DNA from 3 places in the Pseudarthrobacter sp. P1 genome. Region 3 is predicted to be linked to each of the others. Evidence: riboswitches for the same ligand, from Rfam matches in the RefSeq annotation. Region 3 holds a riboswitch; each other region holds the start of a gene.
What was found. Region 3 has a riboswitch for thiamine pyrophosphate ahead of thiD (bifunctional hydroxymethylpyrimidine kinase/phosphomethylpyrimidine kinase). Riboswitches for the same ligand answer to the same signal wherever they lie in the genome.
Positions count from the first base shown of each region.

Region 1: another riboswitch for thiamine pyrophosphate. It lies ahead of ACQCSX_RS12630 (ECF transporter S component); the one in region 3 lies ahead of thiD (bifunctional hydroxymethylpyrimidine kinase/phosphomethylpyrimidine kinase).
Region 2: another riboswitch for thiamine pyrophosphate. It lies ahead of thiC (phosphomethylpyrimidine synthase ThiC); the one in region 3 lies ahead of thiD (bifunctional hydroxymethylpyrimidine kinase/phosphomethylpyrimidine kinase).

Region 1 is NZ_CP189584.1:2,675,653-2,685,022, forward strand. Features, by position in the region: gene ACQCSX_RS12600 (glycoside hydrolase family 32 protein) at 1-670, opposite strand, end outside; gene ACQCSX_RS12605 (carbohydrate ABC transporter permease) at 706-1,593, opposite strand; gene ACQCSX_RS12610 (carbohydrate ABC transporter permease) at 1,604-2,572, opposite strand; gene ACQCSX_RS12615 (extracellular solute-binding protein) at 2,572-3,966, opposite strand; gene ACQCSX_RS12620 (energy-coupling factor transporter transmembrane component T family protein) at 4,168-4,962, opposite strand; gene ACQCSX_RS12625 (ABC transporter ATP-binding protein) at 4,959-6,602, opposite strand; gene ACQCSX_RS12630 (ECF transporter S component) at 6,605-7,219, opposite strand; TPP riboswitch at 7,269-7,387, opposite strand; gene ACQCSX_RS12635 (DUF4235 domain-containing protein) at 7,552-7,812, shown strand; gene ACQCSX_RS12640 (DUF1003 domain-containing protein) at 7,836-8,303, shown strand; gene mnhG (monovalent cation/H(+) antiporter subunit G) at 8,300-8,719, opposite strand; gene ACQCSX_RS12650 (monovalent cation/H+ antiporter complex subunit F) at 8,716-8,982, opposite strand; gene ACQCSX_RS12655 (Na+/H+ antiporter subunit E) at 8,988-9,370, opposite strand, start outside.
Region 2 is NZ_CP189584.1:1,511,125-1,520,494, reverse strand. Features, by position in the region: gene ffh (signal recognition particle protein) at 1-1,282, shown strand, start outside; gene ACQCSX_RS07275 (alpha/beta fold hydrolase) at 1,395-2,120, shown strand; gene thiC (phosphomethylpyrimidine synthase ThiC) at 2,195-3,937, opposite strand; TPP riboswitch at 3,934-4,044, opposite strand; gene ACQCSX_RS07265 (GNAT family N-acetyltransferase) at 4,095-4,598, shown strand; gene ACQCSX_RS07260 (prephenate dehydratase) at 4,651-5,493, shown strand; gene ACQCSX_RS07255 (VOC family protein) at 5,660-6,550, shown strand; gene ACQCSX_RS07250 (hypothetical protein) at 6,600-7,040, shown strand; gene rpsP (30S ribosomal protein S16) at 7,232-7,642, shown strand; gene ACQCSX_RS07240 (RNA-binding protein) at 7,644-7,886, shown strand; gene rimM (ribosome maturation factor RimM) at 8,060-8,632, shown strand; gene trmD (tRNA (guanosine(37)-N1)-methyltransferase TrmD) at 8,633-9,370, shown strand, end outside.
Region 3 is NZ_CP189584.1:1,246,476-1,255,845, reverse strand. Features, by position in the region: gene ACQCSX_RS05965 (vitamin K epoxide reductase family protein) at 1-481, opposite strand, end outside; gene ACQCSX_RS05960 (Rne/Rng family ribonuclease) at 889-4,221, shown strand; TPP riboswitch at 4,341-4,441, shown strand; gene thiD (bifunctional hydroxymethylpyrimidine kinase/phosphomethylpyrimidine kinase) at 4,431-5,954, shown strand; gene rplU (50S ribosomal protein L21) at 6,328-6,636, shown strand; gene rpmA (50S ribosomal protein L27) at 6,685-6,948, shown strand; gene obgE (GTPase ObgE) at 7,081-8,688, shown strand; gene proB (glutamate 5-kinase) at 8,678-9,370, shown strand, end outside.

The sequences.
Region 1 (9,370 bases), 1.4 Mb from region 3:
CGTCGTTGTGCCACAGCGCCACGGAGAGGACCCACTGGCCGTCCACGTCGAACAGTTGCGGGCATTCCCAGATGTTGGCGGCCGCGTGCGCCCCGGCGACACCGCTGCCGCCGGCCAGCAGCGGGCCCAGGTACTCCCAGTCGGTCATGGTGGTGCAGCGGTAGAGCAGGATCGCCGGGGTCCCATCCTGGTACCCGGAACCTTGGATGGCATACTGCGTGCCCTCGAAGGTGAACAGGAACGGGTCGCGGACCTGGCCGATGCCGGGCTCGGCGGGCATGCCCGCAATGCCCTGCTGCGCCTGCTGCCAGGCAAGCATCCGCCGGTCCGAGGTGGCGGTCATGACCACCGATTTATCCGCGGTCTCGGCGATTCCGGTGTAGTAGGCGGTGGGAACATCCCCGTCCAGGGCCACGACGCCGGACCAGCAGCCGGCGTCGTCGTCGGCGCCCTCGCGCGGGAAGAGCGCAATGGGCTGCTCGGTCCAGCGGACCAGGTCCGTCGACGTGGCGTGGCCCCAGTGGATCCGGGAGTGCACCGGTGCTTCGGGGTTGTACTGGAAGAACACGTGGTAGACGCCGTCCACATAGGCGCAGCCATTGGGGTCGTTGAGCCAGCCGGCATCCGGGCGGCCGTGGAGGGCGGGAAAGGAGGGATCTGCGTGGGGCATGGGAGAAGCGTTCCTTTGGATGTGGTTCGGAGGGGTTACTTGTTGGCGCCGGCGGTCAGGCCCTCGCGCAGGTAGCGCTGGCCGAACAGGAAGACCAGCAGAGCAGGGATCATGGAGATCACCACGCCGGCCAGGACCGTGGCCACCGAGCCGGTGCCCATATTGCCCTGCAGCGACACCAGGCCCAGCGGCAGCGTGAAGTTCTGTTCGCTGATGGTCATGATCAGCGGCCGGAAGAACTCGTTCCAGTGGTAATTGAAGGCCAGGATGCCCACAATGGCCAGGCCCGGCCAGGCCAGCGGGACATAGACGGAGCGGAAGGTGCGGAAGGGCGAGGCGCCGTCGATCGCAGCCGCCTCGGCCAGCTCGCCGGGCAGGCCCAGAAAGTACTGCCGCATCAGGAACGTGCCAAAGGCGGTGGGGATGGCCGGGAGGATCAGGGCCAACAGGGTGTCCGAGAGGCCCATGCCGCGGATGAGCATGAACACCGGCACGATGGTGACCTGCAGCGGCACCATCATGGTGGCCAGCAGGATGGTGAACAGGATTCCGCGGCCCTTGAAATCGATCCGGGCGAAGACATAGCCGGCCAGGGCGGCGCTGGCCATCTGGCCGATCGCCACCAGGCCCGTGACCAGCGCCGAGTTCCAGATCAGCAGCCACATGTTGACCTGCCGGAACACTTCGCCGTAGGAGCTGAAGTCCAGTCCGCCGGAGAGGACGGATCCGCCCGAGCCGAGGGATTCCGACGGCGGCCGCATGGAGGTCAGCACGGTCCAGACCACCGGCCCGAGGGTGAGGAAGGTGGCGGCAATCAGTGCTGCGGCGCGGCCGGCGGTCCGGCCCGAGATGGGGCGCCGGCGCCGGGGTGCGCTGGCGGGCTGCGTGGCGGTGCCCTTGCCCGCGAAGGTTGAAGTCGTCATGGCAGGGCTCCTAGTTGTAGTGCACGAAGCGGCGGGAAAGCCGGAACTGGAGGGCGGTGATGGCCATGATCAGCAGGGTCAGGACAATGCCGATGGCGGAGGCACGGCCAAAGTCCAGTTGCTTGAAGGCCGATTCGAAGATCACCATCACGGCCGTCCGGGTGGAGTCCCCGGGGCCGCCGCGGGTGATGACGTAGGGCTGGTCGAATATCTGTAGCGCCGAGATGATGGCCATGACGCTGGCCACCAGCATGGTGGGGCTCAGCAGCGGCAGCGTGATGTTGCGGAACTGCTTGAATCCCGTGGCCCCGTCAATGGAGGAAGCCTCGTACATGTCGGTGGGGATGGAGCTCAGGCCGCCGATCAGGATCAGGAAGGTGAATCCGAAGTTCTGCCAGACGTACACCAGGATAATCACCGTCATGGCTCCCGCCGGGGAGGTCAGCCACGGCACCGCCGGAATGCCCACCCAGCCCAGGACCTGGTTGACCAGGCCGAAGTTCTGGTTGAACAGGTACGACATGATGATCGACACCGAGGAGGCCGAGAGGATCACCGGAAAGAAGAACGCCGAACGGAAGAATCCGCGCAGCCAGGCCGGCATCTTGGACTGCACCAGCACGGCCAGGGCCAGGGCCAGGCCCAGCTGGAGTGCCACCGCGATGATGACAAAGCCGATGGTGTTCAGGAAGGCGATCCGCACCGTGGGGTCCGAGCCGATGGAGACAAAGTTGTCCACGCCCACAACCTGCGGGGCGGAGATGATGTCCCAACGGAAGAAGGCCAGCAGCAGCGAGGCCACGATGGGGACGAGGGTGAAGAGAAAGACGCCCGCCATGGTGGGGGCCAGGAACAGGGTGGCCAAGAGGCGCCTGGACCGGTCCGTTGCGGTGGCGCCCCGGCCGGCGCCGCTGCGGCCGGCCGTCCCGGATGCCGGCGCCTTGTCCGCCCGCCGGGTGCGAAGTGCTGTGCTGCTCATCAGTTCCTCCTGAGGGCAAGTTCGAGGTCACGCTGCAAGGTGGACAGGGCGGGCTTCACATTGCCCGCCGAGCCCGTGACGGCACCCAGGACGTTCTTGATCAGGGCGCTTTCCACTGCCGCCTGCTGCGGCGGTGCCGGGATGGGGCCGGACGTGGGGAATTTGTCGAGGGTGTCGTAGAAGACCTGCCAATGCTGGGGCCCCTTGCCCGAGTACAGGGACTCGTTGACCATCGACCGGCGCGTTGGCGTCGTCGTCGGATTCGGCATCGCAATCTCCATCGCCTCCTTGGAGGCGCAGAACTTGATCCATTCCCAGGCCTCGTCCTTGCGCTGGGAGGACTTCATGATGGCGTAGCCCGCCGCACCAAACTGGTGCCGCTGGGTCCGCCACTTCGGGAAGAACTGCACGTCGAAACCGTCCTCGGCCATGCCGGCCTCGTGCAGGCCTTCAACCCAGTAGCCGCCCGCCGGGGTGGTGCCGATGAGTCCGGAGGCGAACTGCGCCACCAGTTCGGTGCCACCGCCCTGGGCCGGGCTGGTGCCCAGGCCTTCGGAGACCAGGGAGCGCAGGAACTCAAAGCTCTCGGCCACCTTGGCATCCTCGGCATTGGGTTCAAGCCACTGGTACCCGCCGGAACGGGCGGCGCTGGCGGGATCGTTGGCGTAGAACTTGTTCCAGAACCACGAGCCACCGGTGCTCTTGGTCTCCTTCAGGAAGCTGGTGTCGTTGACGTAGAGCCACGGCACCACGCCGCCAAAGAGCCGGTTGGTCCAGTAGTACGGCACAAAATTCTTGCCGCCGGTGGATTTCATCGCCGTGAGCGAGTTGTAGAAATCGTCGTGGGTCCAGTTCTCGGACGGGCGGGCCAGGCCGGCCCGCTCAAACGCCGAGGTGTTCAGGTACATGTTGGCGCTGTTGAAATCCATCGGCAGCTGGAACAGGCTGCCCTGGTACATGAACGCCTCCACCAGCGAGGGGTGGACGTCGTCAAAGTAGTCCTGGATGGCGGACTGGTCCCGCTGGACGTACGCATCCAGCGGCTCGGCCAACCGCTCCGCGAAGAGCTGTGCACCCTCCGTGGCCACCAGCACCACATCCGGGGACGTGCCGGCGGCCACCATGGTGAGGATCTTGGCGAAGAAGTCGCCCCAGTCCGCGCCCTGGATGGCTTGGATGCGGACGTTGATGCCGGGGTTCCGTGCCTTGAACGCCGCCACCAGCTTTGACCGGCTGGCGGCATCCTGGGCGGTGCCAAGGATGGCCACGCTCAGGGACGAATCATTGCGGCCGGGGATGTCGGCTCCCGTCAGCCGCGGCCAGCTTGCCCCAACGGCTCCTACGGCCCCCACGCCGAGAAGTCCGAGCATCGCTCGCCTTGTCAGATCACTCATGTTGCCTCCTCGCAACTTCCTAACTCGTGTTAGGAAGTGTGGCAGAATCGCCGAACACGTGTCAAGCATGAGGCACGTCACATTTCCGGCTCGTAGCTGCGGGGAGTGACGCCGTCCCGAAACAAGGACGCCGCTCCCCGCCCGGGACGCGGAAGTTCCGGTGTCCTGGACGGGAAACGGCGTCGCCGGTGCGGAGGTCGGCTAGAAGACCGGGTTCCAGGTCCCGAGGACGACGGCGGCACCCACCGCCGCGGCCGAGACCAGAAGGCCGGCACCAAACACCCAGACGTCCACGACTGAATAGGCGGAACGCCGGGCCCAGGTGCGCGGTCCGGCGCCAAAGCCCTTGGCCTCCATGGTCACGGCCAGGCGCGAGGCGCGGCGGATGGCCTGCACCAGCAATGCCATCGCCTGGCCCAGCGAGGCGACGAACCGGCCCAACACACCGGTGTTGGACCCCACGCCGCGGGCGCGGCGGGCCATGCCGAGGGTCTGCCATTCGGCCACCAGCAGCCCCACCAGCCGCATCGCGGCCAGGGCGCCGAGCACAAAGCGGTGCGGCAGGAGCAGCTTTTGCGCCAGGGCATCGGCCAGATCGGTGGGGTCGGTGCTGGCGAGGACAATGATGCCCGGCAGTCCGATGGCCAGTCCGCGCAGGGCGATGGCCACACCGGACTCCACCGAACCCTCCGTGAACAGGAACGGCCCCCAGGCCAGCAGCACGGCACCCGTCTTGGGTGCCAGCAGGGCCGATCCGTAGGCCCCCACGAGGGCGGCGGCCAGAATGGGCCAGCTGCGCACCAGCAGCATGCGCAGGCTCAGTCCGGCCAGTGGCAGCACCGCCAGCTCGCAGGCCAGCGCCACCACCGCCGACACCCAGTCCACCGTCAGCAGCAGCGCCACGGTCAACACCATGGCGGCGCCCAGCTTGGCAAGCGGGTTGGCCCGGGATAGGAAGGCCGTGGAGCGCGGCTGCGCCAGGATGTCCACGCTCATGCCGCACCTCCCGGAGCCCGGCCGAAGGGCTGAACACCTGCATGAAGACTTGCCTGGACATTTGCCCGGACCGCGGTCCGGACCGGTGGCGCGGCGTGGGCCGGTGGCGCGGCGTGGGCCGGAGCCGCGGACGGTGCCGGAGCACCGGATGCGACACCCCCATGCGCGCCCAGCTCCAGCCTGTTTCCGCCCAGAACCTCGGTGAACTCGGCGTCGTGGGTGACGGAGACGACGGCGGTGCCGGCGTCCAGCAGCTCGCCCACCAGGGAGGCCAGTTCGGCCCAGGTGTTGGCATCCTGGCCAAAGGTGGGCTCGTCCAGCACCAGCACCTGCGGGCTGGCGGCCAGCACCGTGGCCACGGACAGCCGGCGCTTTTCGCCGCCGGAGAGGGTGAAGGGGTTCGCCTCGGCCAGATGCTCCAGCCGAAGCCGCGCCATCAATTCCTCCACCTTGTCCCCGCCATGGCCCAGCAGCTTCGGTGCGAACTGCAGTTCCTCCAGCACGGATCCGGTGACGAATTGGTGCTCCGGCTCCTGGAACACCGTGCCGATCCGCTCGATCAGCGCCGATCCCTTCCAGCGGAAGGGGTCGGGCCCGGCGCCGCGGGCCAGCGGCGCTGCGGCAACCACCGCTCCGGAGGAAGCCGGCATCAGCCCGCCCAGGGTCAGTGCCAGTGTGGATTTGCCGGCCCCATTGGGGCCGGTGATGCTCAGTGCGGTGCCCGCCTCCAGCGCCACAGCGATCCCCGACGCCGCAGGGACGGCCGGGTGCCGGCGTCGTCCGCGCTGCCGGGACACGGCCAGATCCTTGGCGGAGAGCAGCAGCGGCCCGCCGCCGGATCCCGTGCGCCCCCGGGTGGGCGGCACGTAGCCGGGCACCCAGACCCCTGCCGCGGCCAGCATCTCCCGCGCCTGGGCCAGCACGACGGCGGGCGGGCCGTCCAGCAGCACGCCGCCGCCGTGGCCGGAGGAACCGGGCGCCAGCACCACGATCCTGTCAACAAGGTCCGCCCAGACAGCCACCCGGTGTTCCACCACCACCAGGGTTGCCCCCGTTTCGGACACCGTGTTGAGCACGGCGTCCCGGACCTCCAGCACGCCGGCCGGGTCCAGATTGGCCGTGGGCTCGTCCAGCAGCAGCAGCCCCGGGCGCATGGCCAGAATGCCGGCCAGGCCGAGGCGCTGCTTTTGGCCGCCGGAAAGCGCGGAGGAGGAATGGTCCAGCGGCAGGCGGAGTCCGACGGCATCCAGTGCCGTCTGCACCCGCGGCCAGATCTCCGCCGCGGGAACGGCCAGGTTTTCCGCGCCGAAGGCCACGTCGTCGCCAATGCGCGAGAGCACCACCTGGGCGTCGGGGTCCTGCTGCATCAGTCCGGCGCGGCCGCGTGCGGCAGCGGCCGGCACGCCGTCGATGGTCAGGGAGCCAAACTCGCTGGCCTCCTCGTCGGCACCCAGCACCCCGGCCAGGGCATGGAGCAGCGTGGACTTGCCTGCACCGGAGGGGCCGAGCAGGAGCACGCGCTCCCCGGGGGCAATCTCCAAGTCAAGGTCGTGCACGGCCTTGTGCGGCCGGCCAGAATGCTGCCAGCCCCAGCCCCGGGCCGAAACGGCGGCCGGGGCCACCTGTTGGAAAGAAGCCATGGCTAGAGGACGCGCTCCGCGGCCGCATGGCGGGAGGGCAGGTTGGACAGCGCACCGGTGCGTGCCAGTCCGCGGACGGCCAGCCAGGACAGCAGCCCGGCGATCACTGCACCGGAGACAACGGCGAAACCGGCGTAGATGAACTTCCAGGCCGGCTCCCATTCGGCGTTGTAGCCGATGTTGTCGTTGATGCCCATGGCCAGACCGGCAAGCGCACCGGCCAGCAGCGCCACCGGGAGGTTGAACTTCTTGTAGCGGAAGGTGGCAAAGGCCAGCTCCGCGCCAACGCCCTGGACCAGGCCGGAGATCAGCACGGTGAAGCCGAAGTGGGTGCCCAGCAGCGCCTCTACCACTGCCGCGACCAGTTCGCAGTAGAGTGCGGCACCGGGTTTGCGGATGACCAGGCCGCCGATGACGCCGGCAATGAGCCAGCCACCGCCATAGAGTCCACCCAGCGGCGGGAAGGCGACGGTGATGGCGGCGATGATGCCGTAGCCCTGGCTCCACAGCCAGAAGATGACACCGACGGCCACGGCCAGCACGGATGCCACCACAATGTCCACCACGCGCCAGTACGACGCAGTGGTTTTACGGACGGGCGCATTTGAATTGCTCATGAGGATCCTCCTTTACAGGAGGGGCGGCCACACGCATTGATGGCGCGCGGCCGAAGAGAACTCGACTCCCTTCGCCGGTACTAACCGGATCAGGTTCGAGGGTCTGCGGTTTCCCGCACTCTCAGCGCCGCGTCCCTCTCAAGGACCGGTGCTCCCCTGTCGTGTTGATTTGCGGATTCAGTTTACCCCCCGGCACCCGCCAGTGGAACTTCCATGACGCCCGACGGCGCAAGCACACCCGGGTGGGCTCCGCGGCACAGCGCCGCGGAGGCGCTAGGCTGGCACTGACTGCACCACAGCGCCGGACACCGGCCCGCCACCCAGGAGGCCCCATGAATGTTGTATTCAAACTGCTCGGCATTGCGGTGAGCCTTGGCGCCGGGTTTGCGGCCAACAAGCTGGTGGACGCCGTCTGGGAGAAGAGCACCGGCAACAAGCCACCCAAGGACGGCAGCGACCTGGAGAACAGCCTGCGTTCGGCGCTGGTGTTCGCCCTGGTCTCCTCCGCGGTGGCAGCCGTCATCCAGGTGCTGGCCGGGCGCGGCACGCAGCGCGCCATTGCCCGCTTCAACAAGACGCCGGACGAGGTCTAGCACCCGTCCCAGGAAGGGTGCCCATGACCATCAAGAATTGGCACACCGAGCACAAGGCCTCGCTGACCCCGGGCCAGAAGGCTGCCGATGTCCTGCGCAACGGGATGGGCAGCTGGCCCTTCATCGGCACCTTCATCCTCAGCATGGTGCTCTGGGCCGTGGCCAACAGCATCGTCTTGAAGAACGGCTCCTGGGACCCGTACCCGTACATCCTGCTGAACCTGTTCCTGTCGATGCTGGCCGGGCTGCAGGGCGCCATCCTGCTCATCTCGGCAAAACGGCAGGATGCCATCAGTTCGGCGATGGCCAAACACGACTACGACACCAACGTCGCCGCCAAGCTTGAAATCGACCGGCTCATCGACCTGGGCGAACAGCACAAGCAGATGATCGAACAGCTGCGGGCGCTGGTTGCGGAGACGTCCAGGGCCGCACTGGTTTCCGAACCGGGCGCGGGATCCGGCCCGCGGTTGGACGGCCCCGGTGCCTAGACTCCCGGGTCGGCACCCCGGGAGGCGGCGCCGTCGTCGTCCGGATCCCCGGCCAGGTCCTGGGCCGCGGCGGCCACCACGGCGTTGAGCTCGTCCGCGCTGAGCAGGTCCGGGCGGCGGTGCTTGGTCCGGTAGCCGGCCCGCCCCACCATGTGGGCGGAGACCGGCACGGTGAGCAGCTGGAAGATCCAGGCCACCAACAGCACCGGCAGCACCGCCCAGCTGCGCAGCTGCAGCCCGATGGCCGCCAGCAGCATGGCCAGGCCCAGCACCTGCGGCTTGGTGGCCGCGTGCATCCGGCTCATCAGGTCCGGAAAGCGCAGCAGGCCGATGGCCGCCGCCAGGGACATCAACGCCCCCACCAGCAGGCACACCCCCGTCAGCACATCGACCAGATTGTCCACAGTCGTGCTCATGGCTCCTCCCGCCGGTCCGAGACGAACCGGGCCACTGTGACCGAGCCGATGAACCCGATGACGCTCACGGCCACCAGCAGGGGCAAGTTGTTCAGGTGGTGGTTGACCGCCATGTCGGTGGCCAGGGCGGCCCCCACAATGGCCAGCAGCACGTCCGCCGCCAGCACGCGGTCCAGCAGCGATGGCCCGGCGGCGATGCGGTAGATGGCGCCGGCCGCGGCCAGCGAGAGGATGGCCGCCACGGCCACCACGACGATGTCCATGCCGCTCATGGCGCCCCCTCCGTTCCGTCCGTTTCGGCGGCCAGCGCCGCCACTTCTTCCCGGGTCCCCATGATCCTGATCAGCCAGGCCTCCGTGGCCCGCACCCCGGCCCGCACCTTTTCCAGCTGCTCCTCGTTGGAGACGTTCAGGGCGTGGATGTAGAGCGTGGGCGTGGCCCGGTCCACCTCCACCACCAGCGAGCCGGGCACCAGCGAGAGCACATGCCCGGTGGCGGTGATCAGCAGGTCCGAGTGGCTGCGCAGCGGCACGGCGACGACGGCGTTGCGCACTGCGGGCCCGCGGGCCACCGCCAGGTAGAACACCCCGAAGCTGCCGGCCACCACGTCCTTGAGGAAGATGGCGGCATAGACGGCGGCCAGGAAGACGT
Region 2 (9,370 bases), 260 kb from region 3:
GAACCCGCCGACGGTTATCATGCTGGCCGGTCTGCAGGGTGCCGGCAAGACCACCCTGGCCGGAAAGCTGTCCAAGTGGCTCAAGAGCCAGGGCCACAGCCCGCTGCTGGTGGCCGCCGACCTTCAGCGCCCCAATGCTGTCAAGCAGCTCCAGATCAACGGTGAGCGCGCCGGCGTGCCCGTGTTTGCCCCGCACCCGGGCGTCAGCAGCGAGTTTGAGCACGCCACCGGCGATCCCGTGGCCGTGGCCCAGGCCGGTGTGGCCGAGGCCCGCGCCAAGCTGCACGACGTCGTCATCGTCGACACCGCCGGACGCTTGGGCATTGATGCGGAGATGATGGCGCAGGCCGCCAACATCCGCGCCGCCATCAACCCCGACGAGGTCCTCTTCGTCATCGACGCCATGATCGGCCAGGATGCCGTCAACACGGCCCAGGCCTTCAACGACGGCGTCAACTTCACCGGCGTCGTGCTGACCAAGCTCGACGGCGATGCCCGCGGTGGTGCGGCGCTGTCCGTGGCCTCCGTGACGGGCAAGCCCGTCATGTTCGCTTCCACGGGCGAGGGCCTGGAGGACTTCGAGCTCTTCCACCCGGACCGCATGGCCAGCCGCATCTTGGACATGGGCGACATCCTCACGCTGATCGAGCAGGCGGAGAAGAGCTGGGACAAGGATGAAGCGGCCCGGATGGCGAAGAAGTTCGCCGACCAGGAAGACTTCACCCTGGACGACTTCCTGTCCCAGATGCAGCAGATCCGCAACATGGGCTCCATGAAGAAGATGCTCATGATGATGCCGGGTGCGCAGAACATCCGCCAGCAGCTGGAGAACTTCGACGAGCGCGAGATCGACCGCGTGGAGGCCATTGTGCGCTCCATGACGCCGCACGAGCGCGTGGCCCCGAAGATCATCAACGGCTCCCGCCGCGCCCGCATCGCCAAGGGTTCGGGCGTCACCGTCTCGGAGGTCAACGGCCTGCTCGAGCGCTTTGGCCAGGCCCAGAAGATGATGAAGAAGATGGCCCAGGGTGGCGGCATCCCCGGCATGCCGGGCATGCCCGGGATGGGCGGCTCCCGCAAGGGCAAGACCGCACCGAAGAAGAAGGCCCGCTCCGGCAACCCGGCCAAGGCGGCACAGGAGCTGCGCGAGGCCGAGGAGCGGCGGGCGAACGCCGCCAAGGCGCTGCCCAGCGGCAACGCGTTCGGCGGCCAGGACATGGACGGCTTCGATCCCTCCGCGCTGAACCTGCCCAAGGGCTTCGACAAGTTCCTGGGCAAGTAGCCAGCCAGTTGTGCCAAAATCGCGCCCGCTCATATCTTTCACGCCGGATGATCCGGCGTGAAAGATATGAGCGGGCGCGATTTTTGTCTGTTGTTTTTCTGAGAGGTGCATTGTGAGCGGCGAACGGATTGTCTTCATCCACGGAGCCGGTGCCTTTGGCGCCGCGGCCTGGCCCGCCCAGCATCCCCTGGCCAGGGACTACGATGCCCTGTTCATCAAGCGGCACGGCTTTGACGTGTCCGCCGATCCGCTGGTCTCCGATTTCGCGGTGGACGCTGAGATCGTGCTGGGCCATCTAGAGAGCGGAGCACACCTGGTGGCGCATGCCCAGGGTGCCATCGCGGCGATGATGGCAGCCGTGGAGCAGGGCTCCCTGGTCCGCTCGCTCACCCTCGTGGAGCCGGCCTGCCTCTCCCTGACGGCGGAGCTGCCCGCCACCCATGCCTACCGCGAGCTGCTGGAACCGCTCTACGCCCGGCGCGCCGAGATGGCCGACGTCGAATTCGCCGTCGCGTATGCCCGGATGGCCTCGGCCAGCGGCGAGGTCCAGACCGGCCCGGGTGTGATGGCGCCCGGCGCGTTGAACAATGAGTCGGCCGCCCGTGCCGCGCGCCGCCTGCGGCTGCAGGCCCCGCCGTGGGAGGCGCCGCTGCACATCGTGCCCGGCGTCCCCACACTGGTGCTCACCGGCGGCTGGGAGCCGCTGTATGAGGAGATCGCCGGCTATCTGGTGGGCACCGGCGCCGTCCACCGGACGACGGCGGGAGGCCACCGCCCGCAGGACACCGCCGAGGGTGCCGCGCTCATCCGGGAGTTCATCGAGGCCCACTCGGGCTAAAACCCTGCAACTGTGCGACAGTAGTTGTCGCTCTGGGGCCCCAGAGCGACAACTACTGTCGCACAGATTAGGCATTAGCCCACGGGCATGACGGGTTCGGGCAGGTACACCTTGGAGCCCGACGCGCGGAACTCGGCGCTCTTGGCGTCCATGCCCGCCACGATCAGCTTCTGGTTGGCCGCCGAGCCAAACTCGGCCCGGATGTCGGCGCTGATCCGCATGGAGCAGAACTTGGGCCCGCACATGGAACAGAAGTGCGCCGTCTTGGCCGGTTCCGCCGGCAGCGTCTCATCGTGGAACGCCTGCGCCGTCGCCGGGTCCAGCGAGAGCGCAAACTGGTCCCGCCAGCGGAACTCGAAGCGTGCCTTGGACAGGGCGTCGTCGCGTTCGTGGGCGCCCGGATGTCCCTTGGCCAGGTCCGCGGCATGGGCGGCGATCTTGTAGGTGATGACGCCCGTCTTGACGTCGTCCTTGTCCGGCAGGCCCAGGTGCTCCTTAGGCGTGACGTAGCAGAGCATGGCCGTGCCGTAGCGGGCGATCTCCGTCGCGCCGATCGCACTCGTGATGTGGTCGTAGCCCGGCGCAATGTCCGTCACCAGCGGCCCCAGCGTGTAGAACGGGGCGCCGTCGCAGAGCTCCTGCTGGCGTTCGACGTTCTCGCGCACCAGGTGGAACGGCACGTGTCCGGGCCCCTCCACCATCACCTGGACGTCATACTGCCAGGCGCGCTTGGTCAGCTCGGCCAACGTGTCCAGCTCGGCAAACTGGGCGGCGTCGTTGGCGTCCGCCGTCGAGCCCGGGCGCAGCCCGTCGCCCAGGGAGAACGACACATCGTAGCGGGCAAAGATCTCGCATAGCTCATCGAAATGCGTGTAGAGGAAGTTCTCCTGGTGGTGGGCCAGGCACCAGCCGGCCATGATGGACCCGCCGCGGGAGACAATGCCCGTCACCCGGTCCGCCGTCAGCGGCACGTAGCGCAGCAGCACGCCGGCGTGGATGGTCATGTAGTCCACGCCCTGCTCGCACTGCTCGATCACCGTGTCGCGGAAGATCTCCCAGGTGAGCTTGTCGGCCTCGCCATTGACCTTTTCCAGCGCCTGGTAGATCGGCACTGTGCCAATCGGGACGGGGGAGTTGCGGATGAGCCATTCCCGGGTGGTGTGGATGTCGTCCCCGGTGGAGAGGTCCATGACGGTGTCCGCACCCCACAGCGTGGCCCACTGCAGCTTGTCCACCTCCTCGGCAATGGAGCTGGTGACGGCGGAATTGCCGATGTTGGCGTTGATCTTCACCAGGAACGCCTTGCCGATGATCATCGGCTCGGATTCGGGGTGGTTGATGTTGGCCGGGATGATGGCCCGGCCGGCGGCCAGCTCGGAGCGCACCAGCTCCACATCGCAGGATTCGCGCAGCGCCACATAGCGCATCTCCTGGGTCACGACGCCGGCCCGGGCGTAGTGCATCTGGGTCACCGTCCGCCCGTCCAGGGACCGGAGCGGCGGCCGCTGGGCCCCGCGCCATTCGGCCGAGGCTGCGCCCCGGCGGGCGGCGCTGCGCCCGTCGTCGAGCAGCTCGCGCCGCCGGCCCGCGTAGATTTCCGTGTCGCCGCGCCCGGCAATCCATTGCTCCCGCAACGGCGCCAGACCGTGCACCGGATCGCTGCCCGGACCCGCCGTCCGGTAGACATCAAACGGCGGATTGGCCTCCCCGGAGGGGGACGCCTCCAGCTGGATCCGCGTCACGGGAATCCGCAGCCCCGTGGCCGGGTCGTGGAGGTGGTGCAGAGAATGGGCAGGGCTTTGCTGTGAAATGTCCACAGGTGTTACTCACTTCCTTCGCCGGCATTACCCGGACAGGTTCAACGGTCGCAGGCTGCATCAGCCCTTTTCTCAGCCCCTGCAATGGGGCTCCCGTGTGGTCGTTCTCGAACATACACTGTCAACGGGTGTCGGTGCCAACCCATAGGATCAAGCCATGTTGGAAATCCGCCCCGCGGCACTGAGCGAGCTCTCGCAGCTGCCGGCCATCGAGGCCGGGGCCGACGCCGCTTTCGGCCCCGGCAGCACGGGCATTTGTGCCGCGGACCTGCCGCCGGCGGCAACGGTTGCCGAATTCGCCCAGGCCCTGCACATCATGGTGGCCGGCCGGCCGCCGGTGGGCTTTGCCCGGCTGGAAGAGCTCGACGGCGCCGCGCACCTGGAGCAGCTCGCCGTGCTGCCCGAGTGGTCGGGGCAGGGGATCGGCCGCGCGTTGGTGGAGGCGGCCAAGGCCTGGGCGCGGGAATCGGGCTACCACACGATGACGCTGACCACCTTCGGCGAGATTGCCTTCAACGTGCCGTTCTACCGCAGCTGCGGGTTCACCGTGCTGGCGGAGCTGGGCCCGGAGCTCGCCGAGGTCCGGGCGGCGGAACAGCGGCTGGGGCTCGATGCCCTGGGCCCGCGCGTGGCCATGGGTCTGGACCTCAACGGAGCCTGAGGGCAACGGGGCCTGGACACAACTGCTCCGCAACCATGGGAAAATCCAAGGTATGGCTAACGCAATCGCATACCAGGGTGAACCCGGTTCCAATTCCCATCTCGCCTGCGCCGAGAAATACCCGGACTTTGAGTCCATCCCGTGTGCCAGCTTTGAGGATGCGTTTGCCGAGGTGACCAGCGGCCGCGCGCAGCTGGCCATGATCCCGATCGAAAACACCCTGGCCGGCCGCGTGGCGGACATCCACACGCTGCTGCCGGAGACCTCCCTGCAGATCATCGGCGAGCACTACCTGCGCATCCGCTTCAACCTGCTGGCCATCCCCGGCGGCACCATCGAGCAGGCCACCGAGGTCCACAGCCACGTCCATGCGCTCGGCCAGTGCCGCAAGCTGATCCGCGAATTCGGGCTCAAGCCCGTCATCGCCGGGGACACCGCCGGGTCGGCCCGCGACGTCGCCCGCTGGAACGATCCCACCAAGGTCTCGCTGGCCCCTCCCGGCGCGGCTGAGCTCTACGGCCTGGACACCCTCGCCGTGGACGTCGAGGACGATCCCACCAACACCACGCGCTTTGTGATCCTGGCGGACAAGGCACCGCTGCGCTCCCGTGACGAACTGGCCGGCGACGCCGTCACCAGCTTCGTCTTCCGGGTCCGGAACGTGCCCTCCGCGCTCTACAAGGCCCTGGGCGGCTTTGCCACCAACGGCATCAACATGACCCGGCTGGAGAGCTACATGGTGGGTGGGGAATTCGCCGCCACCATGTTCATGGTGGACGTTGAAGGCCACCCGGAGGAGGCACCGATGGTGCACGCCTTCGAGGAGCTGCGCTTCTTCACCACCGAGGTCCGCATCATGGGCGTGTACCCGGCGGACCCCTTCCGCCGGCGCTGACCCGCGGCGCTCGTCCGAGGCGCCGGCCGCTAGTGCTGGTCCGCCGCCGGGATGGACGCATGCCATCCCGGCGGACGGCTGGAATAAATTGAAGCTTCAATCAATTGATATGGTGTGTAAGGGCGAAATGCCCAGCACCACCCAGCCAAGCACCAAGGAGCGCACCGTGACCACCCCCGCCAGCCAGGACCTGCTGTCCGCCGACCTCGCCATGGGCACCGTGATGCTCAAGGTGGGGGACATGGCCGCCATGAGCCACTACTACCAGCATGCCCTCGGCATGGACATCGTCACCGAGGCCGACGGCGGCCTCTACCTGGGCCGCGGCACGACGGCGCTGGTGCACCTGGCGCCCGCCCCCGGGCTGCACGTGCCCGGCCGCGGCGAGGCCGGGCTCTTCCACACCGCCCTGCTCTTTGACGACCAGGCCGCCCTCGCCGCCACGGTGGCCTCCGCCGCCCAGTACGAGCCGAAAGCCTTCGCCGGCAGCGCGGACCACCTGGTGAGCGAGGCCTTCTACTTCACCGACCCCGAGGGAAATGGCATCGAGCTCTACTGGGACCGCCCGCGCACCCAGTGGCAGTGGGACGGGAGCACTGTGGTCATGGACTCCCTGTCCTTGCCGCCGCAGCAGTACCTCGGCAGCCACCTGACCGAGGCCGCCGTCAGTGGCCAGCGCCAGGCGGCCGCGGCCATCGGGCACGTCCACCTGCAGGTGGGCGACGTCGCCACGGCCCAGGACTTCTACGTGGACACGCTCGGCTTTGAGCGCACGGCCGGCTGGCACGGCCAGGCACTGTTCGTCTCCGCCGGCGGCTACCACCACCACATGGCCATGAACGTCTGGAACAGCCGCGGCGCCGGCCCCCGCAAGGACACGCTGGGCCTGGGCGAGGTGCTGATCAAGCTGCCCGCGGCCGACGACGCCGGGGCGCTGGCCGAGCGCCTGGCCCACCACAAGATTGCCGTCGCTAACAGCGGCGCGGAACTTGTCTTCGCGGACCCGTGGAAGAACCGGATTCGCGTTAGTGTTGAGAGCGCACCGGCAGCATCGTAGGGATGTGCCGGCGGCAGCCATATTTCGCACAACACTGGAGGCTACGGTCTTGACCGCTTTCTCGGAATTCTTTGTCACCGACCACCACACCGCGGTGGCCCGCGCCAAGTCCCTGGATGCCGGCAAGGCGCCGTCGGCGGACGTGCCGGTGCTGCCTGTCCCGGGCCTGTCCGACTTTGAGATCGAGGTGCTGGGGGAGCTGGCCGCCAAGACGGTGCACGCCACCGGCATCAGCGCGGAGCTGGGCATGGTGGACATCGAGCTCGATTCCCTCTTTGTGGTGCCCGAGGCACTGGCCGAGATCTTCGCCGAGCTGGTGGACCTTGAGGATCCGGAGGAGCTGCCCGAGCTGGCCGCCGCCTGGGCCGCGGCCGAGGAAATGGAGTCCACGCCGGAGGTCACCGAGCCGCTGGTGCGCGCCCTGGCCGCCCTGGCCGGGACCGTGGACGAGGGCGCCCGCACGCATCTGTACTTCTACTCGGCCGCCTAACCCCGTCCGTGACACGCGGGGAGCATGCGTCGCGCGGATGCTGGATGATCTGGCATAATGGACAGGTACTCGATCCGCGTGGCCCCTCTCTCCGTGTGATGATCGTGTCTGTAGAATCCCAATGATCGGCCCGCCCCACGGGAGCGTGACAAGGGATTCGCCCTCGTACAAAACAAGGAGTGACCACAAAAGTGGCCGTTAAGATTCGCCTGAAGCGCTTCGGCAAGATGCGCGCCCCGTACTACCGCATCGTCGTCATGGACTCCCGCGCCAAGCGCGATGGCCGTGCGATCGAAGAGATCGGCAAGTACCACCCGACGGAAGAGCCCTCGTTCATCGAGGTCGACACCGACCGCGCGCAGCACTGGCTCTCCGTTGGCGCCCAGCCGACCGAGCAGGTTGCCGCCATCCTGAAGATCACCGGTGACTGGCAGAAGTTCAAGGGTCTCCCGGGCGCCGAGGGCACCCTGAAGACCAAGGCTCCGAAGGCAGCTTTCGTTGCTCCGGAGACCGCTTCGGTCATCGTCAAGGAAGCCATCACGCCCAAGGCCAAGAAGGCTGAAGAGGCAACCGAGTCCGCAGAGACCACCGAGGCTGAGTAGGTTGCTGGCTGAGGCGCTGGAGCACCTGGTCCGCGGGATTGTTGACTCTCCCGAGGACGTCAAGGTCAGTGTGAAGAACAACCGCCGCGGGGAATCCCTCGAAGTGCGCGTTCATCAGGATGATCTTGGCCGGGTCATTGGCCGCCAGGGACGTACCGCCCGCGCGCTGCGCACCGTCATTGCCGCTCTGGCAAACGGTGAGCCGGTCCGCGTGGATGTAGTGGACACGGACCGCCGCCGCTAGAACCCTCCCTCGGGAACGGTTTGAACGGCACAGCATTTCAGCACCAGATAGCTTAGGAATTGGCCCCGGCACCATAATGGTGCCGGGGCCAATTTTGTTTTACGGCTTAGTTCCACAAGGCCAGGCGCAGGTGCGCCGGCACAACATGCTGCCCCGCAGCAGGAGGAGTTTTCATGCAGGTTCAGATTGCCCGGATTGGCAAGCCGCACGGAATCCGCGGCGAAGTGACCGTCCAGGTGCTGACGGATGCACCCGAGGACCGTTTTGTGCCCGGCGTCGAGCTCGTGGTCAAGCCGGCCACGCTCGGTCCGCTCACGGTGCGCAGCGCCCGCTGGAACAAAGACATCCTGCTGCTGGGCTTTGAACGGTTCAGCACCCGCAACGAGGCCGAGACCCTGCGCGGCGCTACCTTGTTCGTGGAGTCCGACGACGTCGAGGACGACGGCGACGATGCCTGGTACGAGCACGAGCTCGTCGGCCTGGCCGCCCGCGTTGGCACCGAGGTGGTGGGCAAGGTGGCAGCATTGCGGACCATGCCCGTCCAGGACCTGCTCATCATTGAAAACGCCGACGGCGAGGAGATCCTGGTTCCGTTCGTCGAGGAGATCGTCCCCGAGGTCAACATCGAGGGCGGCTACATCCTGCTGACCCCGCCGCCGGGCCTGTTTGACATCAACAATGACGACGCCGCCGGCCCGGGTGAGGCTGCCGCGGAGGCTGGCAACGCCGATGGCGGAGATGCCTAAATGCGTTTCGACGTCGTCAGCATCTTCCCCGAGTACCTGGCCGCGCTGGAGCTGAGCCTGATCGGCAAGGCCCGCCAGGACGGCCTGCTCCAAGTGGGCGTGCACGACCTGCGCGACTTCACCACGGACAAGCACCGCACCGTGGACGACACCCCCTACGGCGGCGGCGCCGGCATGGTGATGAAGCCCGAGCCGTGGGCCACCGCGCTGGCGGCCATGCTGGACACCGAGGCGCCGGCGGCCAAGCGCCCCGTGCTGATCGTGCCGTCCCCGGCCGGGGAGGTCTTCAACCAGAAGCTGGCCTACGAGCTCGCGGAGGAGGATCATCTGGTCTTCGCCTGCGGCCGCTACGAGGGCATCGACGAGCGGGTGCTCGAATGGGCCGAGGAGCACTACACGGTGCGCCCGGTCAGCCTGGGCGACTACGTGCTCAACGGCGGCGAGGTGGCCGTGCTGGCCATGGTGGAGGCCATCGGCCGCCTGGTGCCCGGCGTCGTCGGCAATCCGGAGTCCCTCATTGAGGAATCGCACTCCGACGGGCTGCTGGAATACCCCGTCTACACCAAGCCCTCGAGCTGGCGCGAACGGGACATCCCGGAGGTGCTGCTCAGCGGCAACCACGCCAAGATCGCCAAGTTCCGCCGCGACGAGCAGCTGCGCCGCACCGCGGCCCGCCGCCCGGACCTGATTGCCGCGCTCGACGGCGCGACGCTGAGCAAGGCCGAACGCAACACGCTC
Region 3 (9,370 bases):
ACGGGCACAGGACGCCGATGACGTACAGCGCCTGGGACCAGAGCCACACGATCATCACCATGCCGAGCGTGACGCCTGTCTGCAGCCCCAGCCAGTAGGCGCGGCCCAGCTTGGCCCCGGAGAGCAGCACCATGCCGGTGGTGATGATGACGGCGAAGGCGGCGACGCCGATCAGCGGGTTCGGGAAGCCGAAGAGCGCCGCCTGGGGCGTCTTCATGACGGTGCCGCAGGCGATCCACGGGTTGATGTCGCAGCTGGTGATGGCATCGGGGTTCTTGTACAGCTCAAGGCGTTCCAGCACCAGGATGCCGGACGCCAGCCAAGAGACGGCGCCCGTGACCACCAGCAGCCAGCCGAACGCCGCACGCCGGGCGAACAAGGGTAGCCGGGACTCGCCGTCGTCGGCCGTGGGGCGGGCGGGCGAGGCGGCGGCAGCACGTGCCGCCACCGTTCCTCTGGGGGAAATCTTGGACCGGGCCATGGTTGCCTAACTCCTTGAACGTGTACGTGCCCCGATTCTACTCACCGAAACTTGGCGTTCGGTGTGCCCCTCAGGCGGTGCTGGCACACGATGTGAGACAATGGTTGCGGCTGGAAACCGATCCACATGCGGGTTCCGGTCCTGTGGCAAGCTTCACGGCTCGCCGGTGACGATCGCAGTGCGCACGGGGTGAAGATATCCGGCGCGGGGACGGTCCACCGGGCGGCCACGCCGGAACCACCGGCGGAGACAAAGCGAACCACGGGCCTGCCAGTGAAGCCGCACCCGAGTGATGGTGCCGCCTGGCAGGAATTTAATCGACTTCTGTCGGCCCCCGCGGGTGCCGACGTTTTTGCCCTCCCGGCACCGGATGTGGCGGCGCAGGCGGGGCCGGAGTAGCGCCATAAATGGATAACGAAATTTCTTCACAGGATTCATCAGCAGCAGTGCAGGAAACCCCGGGGGCGGCCGCAGAGGCAGCACCCAAGAGGGCCACGCGCACGCGCCGCAAGACCACCCAGGCCACCGACACGGCCGCCGCCGCGCAGGCCGGCACGGAGGCTGCTGCCACCGAGGCGCCGGCCACCGAACCGGTTGCGCAGGCTCCGGCCAAGAAGGCGCCGGTGCGCCGCTCCCGTGCCAAGAAGGTGGCCGAGCCCGAGGCCGCCGAAACGCCCGCCGCCGAAGCAGCCGTTGAGGCACCTGCCGCCAAGGCCCCCGCCAAGCGCGCCCCGCGCCGCCGCGCCACGGCCCCCGTGGCCAGCCCGGCCGAGGCTCCCGCGGAGACGGCACCCGCCGCTGCCGATGCCGCCGTCGTCGACGCGGCCGCACCGGCCGAGGACGCCGCCGCGAAGGCTCCGGCCAAGCGCCCCACCCGCAGCCGCGCCAAGAAGGCTGCCCCCGCCGAGGAGGCCGCAGTCGAGGTTCCGGCCGAGGCCGAAGCCGCCGTCGAGGCCGTCGAGGACGGGAAGCCGGCCAAGGCACCCGCCCGCAGCCGCTCGCGCCGCCTGTCGGCCGCCGACCGTGCCGCCGAGGCCGCCGCCGAGGCCGTCCAAGCTGCCGCCGAGGCCGCCGCCGCCGAGCACGCAGCCGAGGAAGCCGCCGCCAACGAGGCTCCGGCCGTTGACACCGCAGCCGTGGCCGCGCCTGCGGTGGTTGCCGCCGCAGAGGCCGGTGCCCCGGCACAGGACTCCCTGTTTCTGGCACCCTCCCTGCTGTTCCAGGTGCCGGACCTGAGCCTGGCCGTACCGGTTCCGGCCGTGGCCGAGGAAGAAGACGAGGAATCCGAGGAGGGCGCCCGTCGCCGCAGCAGCCGCAGCCGTTCCCGCAAGGGCCGCGGCCGTGCCGCCGGCGACGAGGCCGTCGAACCCGGCACCGAGACGGAGTCCGAGGAGGACGAGACTGAGGAAGCAGGTGCCGCCGACGACGGCGTGACGTCGCGCCGCCGCCGTCGCCGCCGCCGTGGGGATGCCGATCTGGAACTGACCGGCGGCAGCGACGAGGATCCGCCCAACACGATCACCAAGGTCCGCGCCCCGCGCCAGCTGGCCGAGGCCCCCGTGAACAACCGCGTCACGAGCCTGCGCGGCTCCACCCGTCTGGAGGCCAAGAAGCAGCGCCGCCGCGAGTCCCGCGATTCCGGCCGCCGCCGCCAGGTCATCACCGAGGCCGAGTTCCTGGCCCGCCGCGAGTCCGTCGACCGCACCATGGTGGTCCGACAGGGCGCCGACCGCATCCAGATTGGCGTCCTCGAGGATGGCATCCTGGCGGAGCACTTCGTCTCCAAGACCCTGCAGGATTCCCTCATCGGCAATGTGTACCTGGGCAAGGTCCAGAACGTGCTGCCCAGCATGGAAGCCGCGTTCGTTGACATTGGCCGCGGCCGCAACGCCGTGCTCTACGCCGGCGAGGTCAACTGGGATGCCACCAAGCTCAACGGCCAGCCGCGCCGCATCGAGAACGCGCTCAAGTCCGGCGACTCCGTCCTGGTCCAGGTCAGCAAGGATCCGGTGGGCCACAAGGGTGCCCGCCTGACCAGCCAGATCTCCCTGCCCGGCCGGTACCTGGTCTACGTGCCCGGCGGCTCCATGACCGGCATCTCCCGCAAGCTGCCCGACGTCGAGCGCAACCGGCTCAAGCGCATCCTAAAGGACCACCTGCCCGAAAGTGCGGGCGTCATTGTGCGCACCGCCGCCGAGGGTGCCAGCGAGGAAGAGCTGACGCACGACATCAACCGCCTGCGGGCGCAGTGGGAGGGCATCCAGTCCCAGACCAACTCCACCAAGATGCTGGCCCCGGAGATGCTGTACGGCGAACCGGACCTGACCATCAAGGTGGTCCGTGACGTGTTCAACGAGGACTTCACCAAGCTGATCGTCTCCGGCGACGACGCCTGGGACACCATCGAGGCCTATGTGACCTATGTGGCCCCGGACCTGGTGGACCGTCTGGAAAAGTGGACCAAGCCCGAGGACATCTTCGCGGCGCACCGCATCGATGAGCAGATCAACAAGGCGCTGGAGCGCAAGGTGTTCCTGCCCTCCGGCGGTTCGCTGGTCATCGACCGCACCGAGGCCATGACGGTGGTTGACGTCAACACCGGCAAGTTCACCGGTTCCGGTGGAAACCTGGAAGAGACGGTCACCAAGAACAACCTGGAAGCGGCCGAGGAAGTGGTGCGCCAGCTGCGCCTGCGCGACATCGGCGGCATCATCGTGATCGACTTCATCGACATGGTCCTGGAATCCAACCGCGACCTGGTGCTGCGCCGTCTGGTGGAGTGCCTGGGCCGCGACCGCACCAAGCACCAGGTGGCCGAGGTGACCTCGCTGGGTCTGGTGCAGATGACGCGCAAGCGCATGGGCACCGGCCTGCTGGAGGTCTTCGGCGAGCAGTGCGAGACCTGTGCGGGACGGGGCATGGTGACCCACGAGGTTCCCGTCGAGCACCGCCGCGCCCACACGGTGGCCGCCGAGGCCCACCACCCGAACGTCCGTGGCGACCACGGCCGCAGTGAGCCGGCCGGCCGCTCCGAGGGCAACCGGACAGAGAACCGCAACGAGAACCGCGGCGACGCGGGCCGTGGGTCACGCAACGAGCGCAAGCGCAGCCGCGGCCGCCAGCCGGTTGCGGAGGTGGAGGCTGCTCCCGCAGTGCATGAGGAGCCCACGGATGCGGAGAAGGCCACCAAGGCCAATGCCGCCCGTGCCGCCCTGGCCGCCGTCGCCGCCGCGACAGCTGCCTCGCACCATGAGGACCACCACGACGCCGCGCACGCCGTCCAGGCGCCGGCTGCCAACGGTACGCACGCTGTCCAGGCGCACGCGCCGGCTGCCGACGGCACGCCGATGCTGACGTTTGGCGACGAGGCTGTCGAGCTGCCCCGCGGCGACCGCCAGTCCAGCGAGGCCGTGGCGGACCGTTCCGCCGTGCTGGCCGACCTGGCCCAGGCACTGGACCAGCTCTCCGGCGTCGAGGCTGATGGTGGCGACCACGAGGCCCAGGACGGTGCCCCGCAGCGCTCCTCGCGGAGCCGCCGTGGACGCCGCCGCAGCGCCAGCCGCGCCCAGGGTGCCGCCAATGCCAACGAGGTCACCCATGGCCAGGACACGCCGGCAGCGGCACCTGCAGCCCTGGCTGCGGCCCCGGCACAGGAGGCGCCCAAGGCGGCGCCGGCCAAGGCCAAGCCCGCCAGCGAGCCCATCATTCTGGGTGTCGGCGTGCCGGCCTCGGAGCTCTAGGGCTTTTCGGCCCACAGGCAACGAGTGAACCCGCTTGCCGCTACCGACCGTGTTTGCACATGGTTGGTTGCGGCAAGCGGGTTCACTTTTTAACTCGCGGCTGCGCTGCGGGTAGGCTGGCAGCAGACACGGGGTGCCGGGGCAACGGGCCCTGGCTGAGATCCAGACCCGTTGAACCTGTCCGGTTAGCACCGGCGAAGGGATGTCCTGTGACTTCTACTGTTGCCTCCGCCTCCACCGATCCCGCCGTGGTGCGGGTCCTCAGCATCGCCGGTTCCGACCCGTCCGGCGGTGCCGGCATCCAGGCGGACCTGAAATCCATTGCCGCCAATGGCGGGTACGGCATGGCCGCCATCACCGCGCTGACGGCCCAGAACACCCACGGGGTGGTGGCCGTCCACGTGCCGCCCGCGGACTTCCTCACCGCCCAGCTGGACGCCGTGTCCGCGGACATCGCCATCGACGCCGTCAAGATCGGCATGCTGGGCAACACCGAGGTGATTAACGTCGTCGCCGACTGGCTCGATGCCCAGCGGCCCGCCGTCGTGGTGCTGGACCCCGTCATGGTGGCCACCAGCGGGGACAAGCTCCTGGGCCCCGAAGCGGCCACCGCGCTGCGGGCGCTGGTGCGCAAGGCGCATTTGGTCACGCCCAATCTCCCCGAGCTGGCCGTGCTGGTGGACCAGCCGGAGGCGGCCACCTGGGCCGATGCCCTGGACCAGGGCAAGCTGCTGGCCGTGGAGTCCGGCGTGCGTGTTTTGGTCAAGGGCGGCCACCTCGACGGCGACGAATGCCCGGATGCCCTCGTGGCCCCGGACGGATCCGTCCTGGAGGAGCGCCTGCCGCGCGTGGACACCGCCAACACCCATGGGACCGGCTGCTCGCTCTCCGCGGCACTGGCCACGGCGATGGCCCGGACGGGGGAGTGGCATGCAGCGCTGCGCCAGGCCAAGGGGTGGCTGCACGATGCGCTGGTCCACGCCGATGAGCTGCAGGTGGGCTCCGGCGCCGGACCGGTGAACCATTTCCACCGGCTGTGGTCGACGGCGGCCCCGGCCGCGGATGAGTTCACCCTCCAGCTGTGGGAGGACACCGCCGGGCTGCGCGCTGAGATTTTTGACCTGGAGTTCATCGGGGCGCTGGGGGACGGCAGCCTGAAGGAGCGACACTTTGCCTACTACCTGGCGCAGGACGCCCTCTATCTGAACAGCTATTCGCGCGTGCTCGCCCGGGCCAGCGGGCTTGCCCCCACCGAGGACGAACAGCGTTTCTGGGCCAGGGGCGCCCAGCAATGCCTGGCCGTGGAGCTGGAGCTGCACCGCACCTGGCTGAGCCAGCATCCCACCGAGGTCGAGCTGGGGCCCGTCACCAAGTCCTATGTGGACCATCTCACATCCGTCTCCGCCCAGGGCAGCTACGGCGAGCTTGTGGCGGCTCTGCTGCCCTGCTACTGGCTCTACGCCGAGGTGGGTGCTGTGCTGCACGGCAACTACCTCCAAGGCGTCCAGAAGGGCGACGGCGGCGCCGGCCAGGCGCCCGCCCACCCGTACGGATCCTGGCTTGAAACCTATGCCGACCCGGAATTTGCCGAGGCAACCCGGGTGGCCATCGCGTACACGGATGCCGCGGCCCGGGCCGGATCCGCGGCCGAACGGGCCCGGATGCGCACCGCCTTTGTGGCCTCGGCCCGCTACGAGCGGGACTTCTTTGACGCCCCGCGATTGCACGCCTGAGCAGGACACACCCGGGGCAGCGAGTGTCGTTGCCCTTAAGTGCTCCGCTTTAACGCTAGGATGGTGCAGCAAGGTTCCGTGACAGGGCTGAAGTCAGCGCAGCATATGCGCCGCATCACAGCTCCCAGTCCGGTACCGGTCTCATTTGCGGCCGAGGGCGGAATTAGCGTATTCTTGATCTTCGGTGCTTACGCCAACTACAGGGCAATCACTCCATGGGTTAATTCATGTGAGGTCCTCGGCGTTGAGGCACATAGTGCACGGCACGCAATGTCTACAAAGCAATGCGGGTTGCGCACGGTTGGCACCAGGCAGAATAGCTGCCGGTCCAGCGCGAAACTTTGTAATAACGTCGAGAGAAGTGAGTTCCCCAGTGGTGTACGCGATTGTCCGCGCAGGCGGCCGCCAAGAGAAGGTTTCCGTCGGAGACTTCGTGACCATGAACCGCGTCCCCGGTGGAGTTGGCAGCACACTTGAGCTGCCCGCTTTGCTCCTGGTTGATGGTGAGAAGATCACCACGGCCGCTACGGACCTGGCTAAAGTAAAGGTTACGGCTGAGAAGCTGGAGGATCTTCGTGGCCCGAAGATCGTCATCCAGAAGTTCAAGAACAAGACCGGCTACAAGAAGCGTCAGGGCCACCGTCAGGAACTGACCAAGGTCAAGATCACCTCGATCGCTTAATTGCGGTTGAAGAACTAAAAGTCTTAGTCGAAAAGGTAGGCATTTTAAATGGCACATAAAAAGGGTGCGAGCTCCACTCGCAACGGTCGTGACTCCAACGCTCAGTACTTGGGTGTGAAGCGCTTCGGCGGTCAGGTTGTCAAGGCTGGCGAGATCATCGTCCGCCAGCGTGGAACACACTTCCACCCCGGCGCAGGCGTTGGCCGCGGTGGAGATGACACGCTGTTCGCTCTGGCTGCCGGTGCGGTCGAGTTCGGCACGGCCCGTGGCCGTCGCGTTGTGAACATCGTCGCAGCTGCTGCTGCAGAGTAATACACACGCTTTTCCCAGTGGAGCGGGCCGCATGGCTCGCTCCACTGGCTTTTAACAGTACGTTCGCCTTAACAGGCACCACCCTGCGACAGCTAAACTTGGCTGGAACGCAGAAAAATAAAGGAGACTCCATTGGCCAGCTTTGTTGACCGGGTTGTATTGCACGTATCCGGCGGGACAGGTGGCCATGGCTGCGTCTCCGTGAAGCGTGAAAAGTTCAAGCCCCTGGGTGGGCCCGACGGCGGCAACGGCGGCGATGGCGGCGACGTCATCCTGCGCGTCTCCGACCAGACCACCACCCTGCTGGACTACCACCACGCCCCGCACCGCCACGCCAGCAATGGCGGCCCCGGCATGGGCGACTGGCGCAACGGCAAGACCGGCGAAACGCTGATCCTCACTGTGCCGGACGGCACGGTGGTCAAGACCAAGGACGGCCAGGTTCTGGCCGACCTCGTGGGCGAAGGCACCGAGTACATCGCGGCCGCCGGCGGCCAGGGCGGCCTGGGCAACTCCTCGCTGTCCTCGCAGAAGCGCAAGGCCCCCGGTTTTGCCCTGTTGGGCGTCCCCGGCGAGGGCCGCGACGTTGTCCTGGAACTGAAGTCCATTGCCGACATCGCCCTGGTGGGCTTCCCGTCCGCCGGCAAGTCGTCCCTGATTGCCGCCATGTCCGCGGCACGCCCCAAGATTGCCGACTACCCCTTCACCACCCTGATCCCGAACCTGGGCGTGGTGGAAGCCGGCGATGTCCGCTTCACCATTGCCGATGTCCCCGGCCTGATCGAGGGCGCCAGCGAGGGCAAGGGCCTGGGCCACTACTTCCTGCGCCACGTGGAGCGCTGCGCCGCCCTGGTGCATGTGTTGGACTGCGCCACGCTGGAATCTGACCGCGACCCGCTTTCCGACCTGGCGATCATCGAGCAGGAGCTGGACCGCTACGCGGTGGACATGAGCTTTGCCGGTGCCGACGGTGACGTCGTGCCCCTGAACGAGCGCCCCAAGCTGGTGGCGCTGAACAAGATCGACACCCCCGACGGCCGCGACATGGCCGAGTTTGTCCGCGGGGATCTGGAATCCCGCGGCTACCGTGTCTTTGAGATCTCCGCCGCCAGCCACGAGGGCCTGCGCCAGCTCGGCTTCGCGATGGCCGAGATCGTCCAGCATGCCCGCAACGAGGTGAAGGCGGCGCCGCCCAAGGTCAAGCCCACCGTGCTGCGCCCGCGCGCCGTCAACGAGGCCGGCTTCCGCATCCGCCGCGAAGAGAAGAACCTTGAGCCGCTGTTCCGCGTCATCGGCGACAAGCCGGAGAAGTGGGTCATGCAGACGGACTTCACCAACGAGGAAGCCATCGGCTACCTGGCCGACCGCCTGGCCAAGCTGGGCGTGGAAACCCAGCTCTTCAAGAGCGGCGCCAAGCCCGGCGACACGGTGGTCATCGGTGAGGGCGACGGCATGGTCTTCGACTGGGAGCCGACCATGATGGGCGGCGCCGAGCACCTAGCCTCCCCGCGCGGCACCGACCTGCGCATCGCCGAGATGGGCGACCGCCCGACCCGTGCGCAGAAGAAGGAAGAGCAGGCAGAGCGCAGCGACGCCCGCGCCGCGGCCCGCCACGAGCTCGAAACCGAGCGCAAGGCAGGCATCTGGACCGAGTCCACCAGCCGCCGCCGCAAGGATGTCAATTTGGTGCGCGAGAGCCAGCTGGGGGACCTGCTCGGAGACGACAGCGATGACAGCTGACTCGGCCGTAGCCGCTGCCCCCGCAGTGGACCACGCCATGGGGCCGCGGAGCATTGCCACCGCCGCGCGCATTGTGGTGAAGGTGGGCTCGTCGTCGCTGACGTCGGTGGCCGGCGGGATTTCCGATGAGGCGCTGACCGCGCTGGTGGATGTCCTGGCGGCCCGGCGCAACGCCGGCACCGAGGTCATCCTGGTCTCCTCGGGCGCGATCGCCGCCGGTCTGGCCCCGCTGGGGCTGGCGCGGCGTCCGAAGGACCTTGCCACCCAGCAGGCCGCCGCCAGCGTGGGGCAGGGGCTGCTGATGGCCCGCTACAACCAGGCCTTTGGCGACCATGGCGTCACGGTCAGCCAGGTGCTGCTCACCGCCGAGGACCTGACCCGGCGCACACAGCACGTCAACGCCCACCGGGCCTTGGAACGCCTGTTGAACCTGGGCGTGGTGCCGATTGTGAACGAAAACGACACCGTGGCCACCCACGAGATCCGCTTTGGCGACAACGACCGGCTGGCTGCCCTGGTGGCCCACCTGGTCCATGCCGACGCCCTGGTGCTGCTTTCCGACGTCGATGCCGTCTACGACGGTCCGCCCCAGGACGGTGCCAAGCGAATCCCGCTGGTCCGCGGCCCGGAGGACCTGGCCGGCGTCGTCATCGGCAGGGCGGGCAAGGCCGGCGTGGGCACC